2 regions of the Halomonas cibimaris genome follow, and region 2 is predicted to be linked to the other one. Evidence: predicted binding sites of a transcription regulator. Region 2 holds the regulator's gene; the other holds the start of a gene.
The links. Region 2 encodes FNR, which switches genes on or off when oxygen is low (the NO sensors DNR and NnrR bind a similar motif). Its sites were predicted from a motif close to TTGATNTANATCAA; they were not measured.

Region 1: ACZ415_RS12265 (OmpW/AlkL family protein) is a predicted target of FNR. The motif match lies at 2,136-2,149, and genes of this name have one in related genera.

What each region holds. Positions count from the first base shown of each region.
Region 1 is NZ_AP043828.1:2,634,744-2,640,949, forward strand. Features, by position in the region: gene ACZ415_RS12245 (penicillin-binding protein activator) at 1-361, shown strand, start outside; gene ACZ415_RS12250 (YraN family protein) at 351-725, shown strand; gene ACZ415_RS12255 (phosphoheptose isomerase) at 769-1,359, shown strand; gene ACZ415_RS12260 (BON domain-containing protein) at 1,527-2,066, shown strand; gene ACZ415_RS12265 (OmpW/AlkL family protein) at 2,241-2,870, shown strand; gene ACZ415_RS12270 (YqcC family protein) at 2,911-3,243, opposite strand; gene ACZ415_RS12275 (DUF3549 family protein) at 3,428-4,456, shown strand; gene ACZ415_RS12280 (ATP-dependent zinc protease family protein) at 4,505-4,945, shown strand; gene rimK (30S ribosomal protein S6--L-glutamate ligase) at 4,986-5,894, shown strand; gene ACZ415_RS12290 (hypothetical protein) at 5,983-6,206, shown strand, end outside.
Region 2 is NZ_AP043828.1:387,742-393,947, reverse strand. Features, by position in the region: gene ACZ415_RS01870 (DUF294 nucleotidyltransferase-like domain-containing protein) at 1-299, shown strand, start outside; gene ttcA (tRNA 2-thiocytidine(32) synthetase TtcA) at 416-1,318, shown strand; gene fnr (fumarate/nitrate reduction transcriptional regulator Fnr) at 1,491-2,243, opposite strand; gene hemN (oxygen-independent coproporphyrinogen III oxidase) at 2,325-3,704, opposite strand; gene ACZ415_RS01850 (sulfite exporter TauE/SafE family protein) at 3,790-4,503, opposite strand; gene ccoS (cbb3-type cytochrome oxidase assembly protein CcoS) at 4,500-4,736, opposite strand; gene ACZ415_RS01840 (heavy metal translocating P-type ATPase) at 4,733-6,206, opposite strand, start outside.

The DNA.
Region 1 (6,206 bases), 430 kb from region 2:
CGAAGGGCTTAACCAGTCGCGGCTGAACAAGGATCTCGACGGCATTCGCTTTGTCGACATCCCCTGGCAAATCCCCAACGCGGCAACCGGGGGCGAAGAAGCGCTGCCCTTCTATGCCAGCTACCGGGCGCTGCGCGACGAGGCCGATGCCTCCATGTTCCGGCTGCTGGCCATGGGCGTGGATGCCTTCGAGGCGGGAATTCGGCTGGCAGATATCGAGTCGCTGCAGCAGTTTCAAGGCGCCACCGGGCAGCTTTACCTGACCGCCGACGGACGCATTTATCGCCGGCTGCCCTGGGCGCAGTTTCAAAACGGTCTGCCCGGCGCTATTTTGTCCTCCGGCAGCGCCAATGGCGAATAACCATCCAAGCACGGCACGAGCGCGCGGCAGTGCCATTGAGCAGCTGGCCGCCGAGTGGCTTGCACAGCGCGGGCTGACGCTTTTGGGGCGCAATCAGCATGCCAAGGGCGGCGAGCTGGATCTGGTCATGCAAGATCAGGACACGCTGGTTTTTGTAGAGGTCAAGCACCGAACAACCACGCGCTACGGCCACCCGCTGGAAAGCGTGACGCCGCAAAAGCAGCGCCGCCTGATCAAGGCAGCGCGCAGCTATCTGGCCCGAGCGCAGCACACATGCCCTTGCCGCTTTGATATCCTCGCCGTCACCGGCACGCCACCGGCGCTGACATTTGACTGGGTTCAGGCCGCCTTTGATGCCTTTTGATTCCCACCGTTTTGGCAAAACGGTTATGCCAACAGGACGCTCCATGGATTTTCAAGCGCGCATACTCGACCATTTCAACGCCAGTATCGACACCAAAACCTATGCCAGCGAAGTGCTTCCGCCTTTTATCGAAGTGGCCAGCCAGATGATGGTGCAGGCCCTGGTCAACGAGGGCAAAATACTGGCCTGCGGCAACGGCGGCAGCGCCGGCGACAGCCAGCATTTTTCTTCCGAGCTGTTGAATCGCTTCGAGCGTGAACGCCCAAGCCTGCCGGCCATGGCGCTCACCACGGATTCGTCGACGCTTACATCGATTGCCAACGACTACAGCTACAACGAAGTATTTTCCAAGCAGGTACGTGCGCTGGGTCAGCCCGGCGATGTTCTGCTGGCCATATCCACCAGCGGCAACTCGGCCAATATCGTTCAGGCGATTCAGGCCGCGCACGATCGTGAAATGACGGTAGTGGCCCTGACCGGACGCGACGGCGGCGACATGGCCTCGCTGCTGGAGCAAAACGACTGCGAAATCCGCGTGCCGGCCACCTCCACCGCGCGCGTCCAGGAGGTTCACCTGCTGGTCATTCACTGCCTTTGTGACCTGATCGACGAGCAGCTGTTTGGCGGCGCCTGAGGCACCGCTGGCGGCGCTACCGCTAGGCGCGGTATGCTCGCTGCCGGCTGCACTGCACACCCGCTGCACCGCCCCATTTGCCGCCAGGAGTTCCGCCCATGTTAAACGCCTTTGCTGCCACACTACGCTCGCCTGCCGTTTTCCGCCTCTGCGCGGCCGGGCTTTTTATGACCGGCCTGCTGCTTGGCGGGTGCGCTTCGCACTCGGCCACCGATCCGTCCCATTACGGCCAGCGAACGGACGATGTGGAAGCCATTGACGCCACCGTAGAAGACCAGGTGGATAAAGCCCTGGTGAAGGCAGACGCACGGCTGGGCGATGCGCGCATTCGCGCTCACAGCTATAACGGCCGGGTGCTGCTGGTCGGCCAGGTGCCCAGTGAGGAGCTTCAGCAAAAAGCCGGCCGCGTCACCGGCCGGCTGCGCGGCGTGGAAACCGTGCACAACGAACTACGCATCGCCGCGCGCCTGCCCGCCAGCCAGCGCCTGACCGATACCTGGATCACCACAAACGTGATCAGCCAGCTTGCCACCAATGACCGCATTGACTCGTCCAAGCTAAAGGTCACCACGGAAAATGCCAGCGTCTACCTGATGGGCATTGTTTCACGCACGGAAGCCCGCCACATCGTGGATGCGGCCTCCAACGTCCGAGGCGTACAGCGTATCGTCAAGGTCTTTGAGTATCTGGATGACGCGCCTGAGTAAGGCGAGGCACGCTTTGTTTGCAGCGCAGTGCGTTTCTGTTGCACTTTAGGGGTAGAAGATCCATACCTCTTGCGCTGGATCAATAATCGGCCCGCCGTGGATTCCTACACTGGGCGCATTGATAACGGGCAAGCCGCTGCTTGCCGACAACATATATTTCGGAGTGATAACACCATGCGCAACACCGCCCTGACAGCCCTGCTCTCCGCCAGCGTCGCCGCCGCTGCGTTTACCGCCAGCACCCAGGCATTTGCCTACGGCGCCGGCGATATCTACACCCGCGTTGGCGTGGCCAAGGTAGCGCCGAAAAGCGACAACGGCGATATTCTGAGCGGAGCAGACGTTCACGTCGACGACGACTCAGGCTTTGCCTTCACCCTGGGCTATCGTTTTCACGACAAGCTGGGCCTGGAGCTGCTGGCCGCGCAGCCGTTTGAGCACGACCTTCAGGTTGACGGCGTAGCCGATGGCTCAACCGAGCACCTGCCGCCCACGCTGACGCTGCAGTACTATCCGCTGGGCGGCACCGACGCACGCGTTCAGCCTTACATCGGTGCGGGGGTCAACTACACACATTTCTCCGATGAAGAAATCGATGTCGCCAACACGTCGCTTGAGCTGGACGACTCCTGGGGTGCGGCCGGCCAGCTGGGCGTTGACGTGCTGATCGACGAGCACTGGGCAATGAACGCCGCCGCCTGGTATATCGACATCGACGCCGATGCCAAAGTGGGAGGCGCAGACGCCGGCACCGTAGAAATTGATCCGGTAGTCGTCATGGGCGGCATCAGCTACCGCTTCTAAACGCCGACTTTAGCGCAGCCCGGTACCGGGCTGCGCTTTTTTATGCCTGGTTGATCAGCGCATCAATGCGCTCAACGCGCTGCACAACCAGCAGCTGGTCGCTGGCTCTTATCCCATGCTGCTGCAGGTAGGCCGCCACCGCGGGCGCTACTTCGCACTTTTCCGGCAGCGGCGCTTGCGCCTTTACCAGCTCATAAAGCCGCGCAATGAACACGTAGCGCAGCCATTGCGGCAGCGACATGGTATCCACACAGAACGGCTGGCGGCTGGCAAAGGCCGCAGAAGACGGCATCGCCTCACGCCACAGGTTCGCAGCCTTGAGCGCTGCTTCGAGTTCATCCACCGCTTTTTCCAGTTCCTGGTATATCGTCATGGGCCACCGCTGTCAGTAAAACGCGCATTATTTCAGCGCAAGGCGGCGTATGCCAAGCGCTAACCGTGCCGGTACAAAAACAGAGCTGTTCGCATCCTCCGTTGCCACCGCACATTTTGCCGTCAGCGGCTGACACCCGCCGAGCAGCAAGGTAGAGTGCAGGCTTGCAATGCGGAAGGATGCCATGCAGCCAATTAACACTCTCGACGACTTTTTCACCCGCAGCGGCGCCGACGTGACGCTGTATCATATGGGCCGGCGAGTAACGCCGTGCCCGCGAGACACCCTCGTTGACTTTGAAAACGGCCGTGCGCCCTGGCCTGAACCCTGGCAGGGACAGGCCCGCCTGGCGGCCGTGTTTCGCCTGGGCGACATGCCCGACCCGGCCATCTGGTTTTTAAGCCTGCCGCTGGACGAGCAGGGCTTTCTTTCGCCGGCGCAGCGCGACGCCTTCGTTCAGCGGCTGCTGGAAACGCTGGGCCAAAGCGCGCAGCAAACCGGAGATGCCGATGCCCGGGCCGTCGAGCACCTGATGCATGACAACCCGCTGGCGTTCACGCCCGAGACCACGTTTCAAGCCGTGCTCAACGCCCGCGCCACGCAAGACACCGGGCGGCCGCCAAGCCAGTACATGGCCGGCGTAAACGCCTTCATCGCCGGCCGCCATCAGGACTGGGAGTCGCTGGGGCTGCAAGGGCTTGCCGACTATGCCATGCGCGCAGACGCCTCACATCAGCAAGCCCTGGCCAAGGCCCTTGATACGCTGCCTATCCAGGTGCTGCGCATGCTCTGCCACTGCCTGGAGCACCGGCCGCTAGTGCCTGAGCTGGTCGGGGCGCTTTGTCAGCGCGGCGAAACAGCCGCCGGCCAGGGCGACGTGGAAACGTTCTGCGCCTGTATACGGGCCGTAGGCAGCAGCCGCGATGACCAGGCTCGCGTCTGGTACGCCACCCTGCTGGCCGATCCGGCCGCTTGCGGTCCGGATACGCTTGCCGCCATGGCCGGCCGCGGCTGGCCGCTGCTCGAAGACGGCGAACGCCTGCCGCTTTTCCTGTCTCGGCTGGCCGAGGAGCCGCGCAGCGGCTTTGGCGCCGCGGTGCGCGACCTGGCACTGATTCCGCGCCTGCGATTGCCGATCATTGCCCTGCTGCGCGATGCCCCGCAAGGCTCTCCTCTGCAGGCACGGCTGCGCGAACTGACCGGCAAGGCGTAGCGCCCCGCAGAGCACGACAACGAGACGCACGGTAAAGGAGACAGCGCTGTGAAAGAACTGCCCTATCAGGCCAAAGCCATCATCGGCCGCCGTGAAATGGTGACGCTTCCTGAACTCGATCTATACTTGTGCTGCAAGGCCGACACCGGCGCACGCACCTCGGCCTTGCACGCCGAAGACGTAGAAGTGTTTCATGGCGATGACGAAACGCCCTGGGTACGCTTTGTGACTTACAGCGCTGCGCCGGATACCCCGGCGCAGCGCCTGACGCTGCCGCTGCACGACCGGCGTCGAATCACCAGCTCCAACGGCCACGCTGAGTATCGCTACGTGATCCGCACCCCGCTGCGTCTGGGCGAGCTTACGTTTCCGGTGGAGCTGACACTCACCGATCGGCGGAGCATGCGCCACCCCATGCTGCTGGGGCGCCGGGCCATGCGCCGCCTGCTGGTCGCTCCCGGCGCGTCTTTTTTACACGGCGAGCCCTAGCACCGTCGTTACCGCTCGCTCAACCGGTCTGGAGCTCTGCATGCATATCGCCCTGCTGTCGCGCAATCGCAATCTGTATTCTACCCGGCGTCTGATTGAGGCCGCCGAAGCACGGGGCCACAGCGCCCGGGTGGTGGACACCCTGCGCTGCTACATGAGCATTGCCTCGCACCGCCCCTCTATCCACTACAAAGGGCATAACATCGAGCCGTTTGACGCCGTCATTCCCCGCATTGGCTCATCCATTACCTTTTACGGCTGCGCGGTGCTGCGTCAGTTCGAAATGATGGGCACATACGTGCTCAACGACTCCGTCGCCATTACCCGCTCCCGTGACAAGCTGCGTTCGCTTCAGCTGCTTTCGCGTAAAGGGCTTGGGCTTCCGGTCACCGGCTTTGCCCACTCGCCGGACGACATTCCCGATCTGATCACCATGGTCAAAGGTGCCCCGCTGGTGATCAAGCTGCTGGAAGGCACCCAGGGCATCGGGGTCGTCCTCGCTGAAACCAACCAGGCAGCAGAGTCGGTCATACAGGCCTTCATGGGCATGAAAGCCGATATTATGGTGCAAGAATACATCCGCGAGGCCAAGGGTGCGGACATACGCTGCCTGGTGGTGGGTGACAAGGTGGTCGCGGCGATGAAACGCCAGGCCGCCGACGGCGAATTTCGCTCCAACCTTCACCGTGGCGGCAGCGCCAGCGTTATTCGCATCACCCCTGAAGAGCGCTCTACCGCCATTCGCGCGGCCAAGGCCATGGGGCTGCGCGTGGCCGGCGTGGATCTTTTGCGCGCCCATCACGGCCCTGTCATCATGGAAGTCAATTCGTCCCCCGGGCTGCGCGGCATTGAAGGCGCAACCGGACGCGATATTGCCGGGCTGATCATTGAACACATCGAAAAAAACGCCGCGCAGCGGCGCAAGGCGCCGACTCGGCCAAAAGGCTGACAGGCCCGGTGAAAAATAAATCGTCAGAGGGGTGGCAAAACCGTAATGCCCCCGCCACAATCTGCGTCACCGAAGGAGGTAGACGCTCATGTTTCTCGATAATCGCCAGGTGGCGATGGACAGCGCACTGGAAGCACTGGCCGACAGCATCGACTATTTTCAGGATAATATCGAACGCCTGCGCCCTTCGCTGCGCGAAAGCCTGAAACCGCTTTACGAAGAGCGGCTACAGCAAATGCACAAGCTGCAGCGCCTGGCGCGCCAGTACCTGAAAATGCTGCCGCGAGATGCCGACGTGGAGCGTGACGACTT
Region 2 (6,206 bases):
GCACCATGGCGCTGGAACGGCGCATTGCCGCCACATCGACGTTTGCCCGGCTGGACGCGCTGGTGGCGGATGGCCGGCTGAAACGCGGTTTTGCCGACGACGTGGGCGAGGCGCTGTCGCTGTTCAGCGAGCTCAGGCTCAAAGGTCAGCTGGAGGCCGATGAAGCAAGCGGGCAGCGCGATCGGGTGGTCGTCCAGGCGCTGTCGTCGCTGGAGCGCGACCTGCTGCGTGAAGCCATGCATATCGTCAAGGACCTCAAGCAGCGGCTGTCGCACCGCTATCATCTGGAGTATTCCTGAACACGGCGCTATTGGTGGGACAATGCCCGCTGTTGTTACACTAGCGGGGCTATCATGGCGGCAGCGGCGGTGTCGTTGCCGCGCTTTTCCTTTCCCATTAATCGCACAGACTTCCTATGCCGCATTCCGACCCCGTGCAACGCTACGAACCCGTCGCGCCGCCGACGCCCGATGCCCCGTCCGCCGATGACGTGGAGCGCAAACGCCAGTTCAACAAGCTGCAAAAGCGTCTGCGCCGCCAGACCGGCCATGCGATTATCGACTATCGCATGATCGAGGAGGGCGACAAGATCATGGTGTGCCTGTCCGGCGGCAAGGACAGCTACACCATGCTCGACATGCTGCGCAGCCTGCAGCGCAGCGCGCCGGTGCGCTTCTCGCTGGTGGCGGTCAACCTTGACCAGAAGCAGCCCGGCTTCCCCGAGCACGTACTGCCTGACTACCTGGACGGGCTGGGCGTGGACTATCATATTCTTGAGCGCGATACCTATTCGGTGGTCAAGGAAAAAACGCCGGAAGGCAAGACCACCTGCGCGCTGTGCTCGCGGCTGCGCCGGGGCTCGCTGTACGGCTTTGCCGAGGAAATCGGCGCCACCAAGATTGCGCTTGGCCACCACCGTGAAGATATTCTGGAGACGCTGTTTCTCAACATGTTTTTCGGCGGCAGCCTGAAAGCCATGCCGCCCAAGCTGCTTTCGGACGACGCCAAAAATATCGTCATTCGGCCGCTGGCCTACTGCAAGGAAGCCGATATCGCCGAGTATTCCCGGCAGATGGCATACCCGATTATTCCCTGCAACCTGTGCGGCTCCCAGCCCAACATGCAGCGCCAGAACGTCAAGGCGATGCTTGACGAGTGGGACAAACACTACCCCGGCCGGCTGGAAAGCATGTTCAAGGCGGTGACCAACGTAGCGCCTTCCCAGCTTGCCGACCGCAAGCTGTTTGACTTTGCGCATCTGGAAGCCGAGCAGGAAGACGCGCTCGCCGGGCGCATCCAGGCGCTCAACGTGGGATAGAGCGCATCGCTAAGCGGCGTGTCGGGGGTAGCCATTTTTCGCGGATTAAAGTCCGCTCCCACAAAACCCGCGCCCTATTGTTTGAGAGCGGCCGGGCCGAGCTAAAACGCGCCGGCTTTTCGGGTAGCGGTGTGGGAGCGCAATTTATTGCGCGAATGCGGTCGGGGCTATCTCACGAAGACGCCGCTTCCTGGGCTTCTTCCTCGGCCAGGGCAAGAAGGCGTGGCATCCCCAGAATATTGACCTCGCGGCCGGAGACGGCCACCAGCTTCTGCGTTTGAAAGCGGCTTAAAATGCGGCTAACCGTTTCCACCGCCAGCCCTAGGTAGTTGCCGATGTCCGCCCGGGACATGGACAGCCGGAAACTGTAGGGCGAGTAGCCCCGGCGGCGAAAGCGATCGGAGAGGGTGACCAGAAAGCTGGCCATGCGCTGATCGGCGGTCTTGCGTGACAGCAGGCGCATCATGCGGCGGTCATCGCGCAGCTCCTTGCTCATGCTGCGATACAGCTGCACGCGCAGCTCCGGCAGCTGTTCGGAGAGCAAATCCAGGCGGTCGAAGGGAATCTCGCAGACGGTGGTGGTTTCCAGCGCGATGGCGCTGCCCGGGTAGCGCTCTTCATCGATGCCGTCGAGCCCTACAAGTTCGCTGGGCAGGTAGAAGTTGGTGAGCTGGTCATTGCCGCCGCCTTCGATGGCAATCTGCTTGAGACTGCCCGAACGAACGGCAAAAACGCTGGTAAAGATGTCGCCCTGACGAAACAGCGGTTCGCCTTTCTTGAGCGGGGCGCGACGCCGGATAATGGCATCGAACTGATCCATATGCTCCAGCTCAAGGGCAAGCGGCAGGCATAGCGAACTCAGGCTGCAGGTCTGGCAGCGAGTTTCGTGCAGCATGGGGCGCCGACGGCTGAGTTGTTCCGGCATGGAATCCTCCGTGAAGTAGGTCACGGGGGTATTATGGGAGCAAGCGCAGGGGGGCCACAAGTCGCCGGCGGCGCTTTGCCGCTAACGATGCGCGTCGAAGGCCCGAGCCAGCCGATGAAGCACGAGCCGTCCGTTGGGCGTAGCGCTGAGTATGTTGCCCTGGCGTTCGATGAGCCCGTCGCGCTGCGCTTCGCTCAGCCGGGCAAGGGCCCCGGCAAAATAGCGCGGCGCGTCGATCGCGAAATCCCGGCCCAGGGCTGTCAGGTCCAGCCGGGCATCGCACATTAGCCGTTCAATGGCGGCGTGGTGTAGCCGGTCGTCGCGGTCCAGATGGAAACCGCTCACCGTGGCGAGCCGGCCGGTGTCAAGGGCGCTGGCGTAATCGCCGAGCCGAGCGGGGTTTTGCGCGTAGGTGTGGCCGATGCGCGACGTGGCTGATATACCAAGGCCCAGCAGATCGCAATGCCCGTGCGTGGTGTAGCCTTGCCGGTTGCGCCCCAGCGTCTGCTGTTGGGCCGCTACGGCCAGGCGGTCGTCCGGCCGGGCGAAGTGATCCATGCCGATGTGCACATAGCCTGCCTGGACAAGCCGCTCAATGGCGATCTGCAGCATGGCCAGGCGGTCTGCGGAGGAGGGCAGCGCGGCGTTATGAATGCGCGGCTGGCGCGGGCCGCGCCGGGGATGATAGGCGTAGTCCTGCAGGGAGATACGCGCCGGGTTCAGGGCGATGATCTCGGTCAGGGTCTCAGCGAAGCTGTGCCGTGTCTGGGAAGGCAGGCCATAGCTGATAGCCAGGTTCAGCGAGCGAAATCCCAGCCGATGGGCTTCTTCCATCAGGGTTTCGGTCATAACGCGCGGCTGATGGCGGCGAATGGCCTGCTGCACGTCGGGATTGAAATCCAGCACCTCAAGGCTTAGCCGATTAAACCCCAGCACTTGCAAGTGGCGCAGGGTAAAAACGTCGGCCTCTCGCGGGTCGATTTCGATGGCGTAGTCGCGTTCCGGCGACGACGACAGCCCGAAACGGGCATCAAGCCGGTCGAGCAGATCGCTCATCTGGGCAAGGGTCAGAAAGGTCGGCGTACCCCCGCCCCAGTACAGCTGTTCCACCGGGCGTGCGCTGTCCAGGTGCCGTGAGGTGAGCACCATTTCGCGGTCCAGCCGAGACAGGTAGGGCTCGGCCCGGGAGGTATCGCGGGTGATAATGCGCGGGCAGGTGCAGTAGCCGCAGCTTTGGCGGCAAAAAGGCACGTGCACATACACAGACAGCCCGCGGCCGCTGGCGTTGCTGTGCTCCAGCGCCCGGCACAGGTCGTCACCGCTGAACGTAGCGTCAAACGCCTCGGGGTTGGGATAGACGTGATAGTGCGACCCGCCGGCGGCATAATGGCGGTGTAGGGCGTCCTGGCGGGCAGCAGTCAGCGCTGCAATATCGACAGACGAAGGGGCAGCGCTGGCCATGGCAGACAACTCCGGTGGGAAAGAACGCGACGGTGATAGCGTTATCCTAGCCGTGGCCGGTGATGAAGGAGTTGAGCTATATCAATTAAGCGCCGTTCATTGCGGACATGCCGGCCATGCGATAAAGCGACCATAGCTGCCACAGGGCAAAGCCGATGATGCTAAGCGCGGCGACGGTGCGGGTGGCCGGATGGCGAATCAGCGCGCTGAGCTGGCGTGCGGCAAGGCCTGTGGCCAGCAGAGCGGGCAGGGTGCCAAGGCCGAAAGCGCCCATTAGCAGCGCCCCGCGCCCCGGTTCGGCAATCGCCAAGCTCCAGGCCAGCATGGAATACACCAGCCCGCAGGGTAGCCAGCCCCATACCGCGCCCAGAGCGAACGCCTGGGGTACTTTGACGACCGGCATCAGCCGCCGGCCGAGCGGTTCGATGTGGCGCCAGAATCGTCGGCCCACGGCCTCGACTTTCAAAAGGCCTTTCCACCAGTCGGCGATATAAAGCGCCATTAAAATCAGCATCACAGCGGCGAACGCTTGCAGTATCACGCGGGTGGCCGGGGCAAGCGAGAACACCGTGCCCAGGCTGGCGACCAGTGCACCGGCAATCATATAGCTGCAGATGCGTCCGAGGTTGTAGCTCAAAAGCAGCCCGGACAGCCTGGCCGGGTGGCGCATGCTGGGCGGAACGGCAAAGGTCAGCGCGCTCATGATGCCGCCGCACATGCCGATGCAGTGGGCACCGCCCATCAGCCCAAAAACGAAGGCCGCCAGCAGCGGCGGCAGCTCAAGTCCGGCGGGGTTCATGGTGTTTTGTCCTCTTTTGCCTGCCGGCGCCGCTCGCGTGCGGCCTCGGCGTTGTGCCGGCGGCGTTCGCGCTCGTCCGGTGTCAGGTCGTTTTCATCCTCGTCAAAGAGAATGCGATACGCCGGGCCTTCCAGGTCATCGAACTGGTTGTTCTTCACTGCCCAGAAAAACGCCCAGACGGCGATGCTCAAAAACAGCAGCGATATGGGAATCAGCAAATACAGAATTTTCATGCGGCCACCGGAGACGGAGAAGAGACAGAAGGCGCCGGGCGAGTTTGCCAGCGCGTCAGGCGCAAAGCATTGCCCACCACCACCAGCGAGCTTGCCGACATGCCGATGGCGGCAAGCCAGGGCGGCACTACGCCAACGGCGGCAAGCGGCAGTGCAGCGGCGTTGTAGCATACCGACCACACCATGTTCTGGCGCATGATACGCCGCGTGGCACGGGCTATTTCAACCGCCTCGGCAATGCGCAAAAGCCTGGGGCTTAACAGCACGGCATCGGCCCGGGTACGGGCAAGGTCGGTGGCGCCGTTCATGGCAATGGCGACGTCGGCGCCGGCAAGCACCGGCACATCGTTGATGCCGTCGCCGATCATCGCCACGCTTTCTCCCTCTGCTTGCAGCGTCTGAAGGCGCGCAAGTTTGTTTTCCGGGCTTTGGCCGGCGTGCCATGTGGCGATGCCCAGCGCCGCGGCGAGTTCGCTTACCGCCGCGGCGGTGTCGCCGGAAAGCAGCTCAACCTCAAGCCCGTGGGCTTTCAGCGCGGCCACGGTGTCGGCGGCGTCTTCCCGCACCGCGTCGTGTAGCCGAAACCAGGCCCGGGGTGCGGCGTTTTCAGTGAGCAGCAGCCACTGGCCGTCGTCGGGGGCGGCCGGGCGTGCGTGGTTGGGGCTGGCCGGGTCGTGACAGGCAAAGGCCGGCTTGCCCAGCCGCCAGCGCCGGCCGTCAATGCGACCTTCGAGCCCCTGGCCGGTGGTGCTGTGGATATCAACGGCGCTAAGCGTGGCATCGCGGAAGGGCGCAAACGCCCGGGCAATGGGATGCTCCGAGCGGGCTTCCAGCGCGGCCGCCAGCGCCCGGGCGCGCTCAGCGGTGAGGTCGTCGGTAAGCGGGCGAGTGTCTACCAGCTGCATTTCGCCCCGGGTGAGCGTGCCGGTCTTGTCGAAAATGACCCGGTGCGCGGCGGAGAGGGTTTCCAGGGCATCGGCCCGGGTGACCAGCACGCCGCGCCGGCGCAGCTGGCCATGCCCGGCGGTGAGCGCGGTGGGCGTGGCCAACGCCAGCGCGCAGGGGCAGGTGACCACCAGCACCGAGAGCATCACCCAGAGCATGCGCGACGGGTCGATAAACCACCAGACTACCGCCACAGCAGCGGCCACCATCAGCAGGCGCAGAACGAACACGTGGGCCATGCGCGCCGCCATCTGCGCAAGCCGGGGGCGGCTGGCAAAGGCGCGATCGGTCAGGTCGAGTATCCCCGCTACCCGAGCATTGGCGCCGGCCCGGGTAACGCGTATCACCAGCGGATTTTCCATGTTCTGGCTGCCGCCCACCACACGTTGCCCCACGCAGCGGGTGACCGGCAGGTATTCGCCGGTAAGCATGGATTCGTCCAGGCTTGACTCGCCCTGTTCGATCACGCCGTCAGCGGGAACATCGTGGCCGGGTTTGATCAGCACGCGGTCGCCCTCGGCAAGA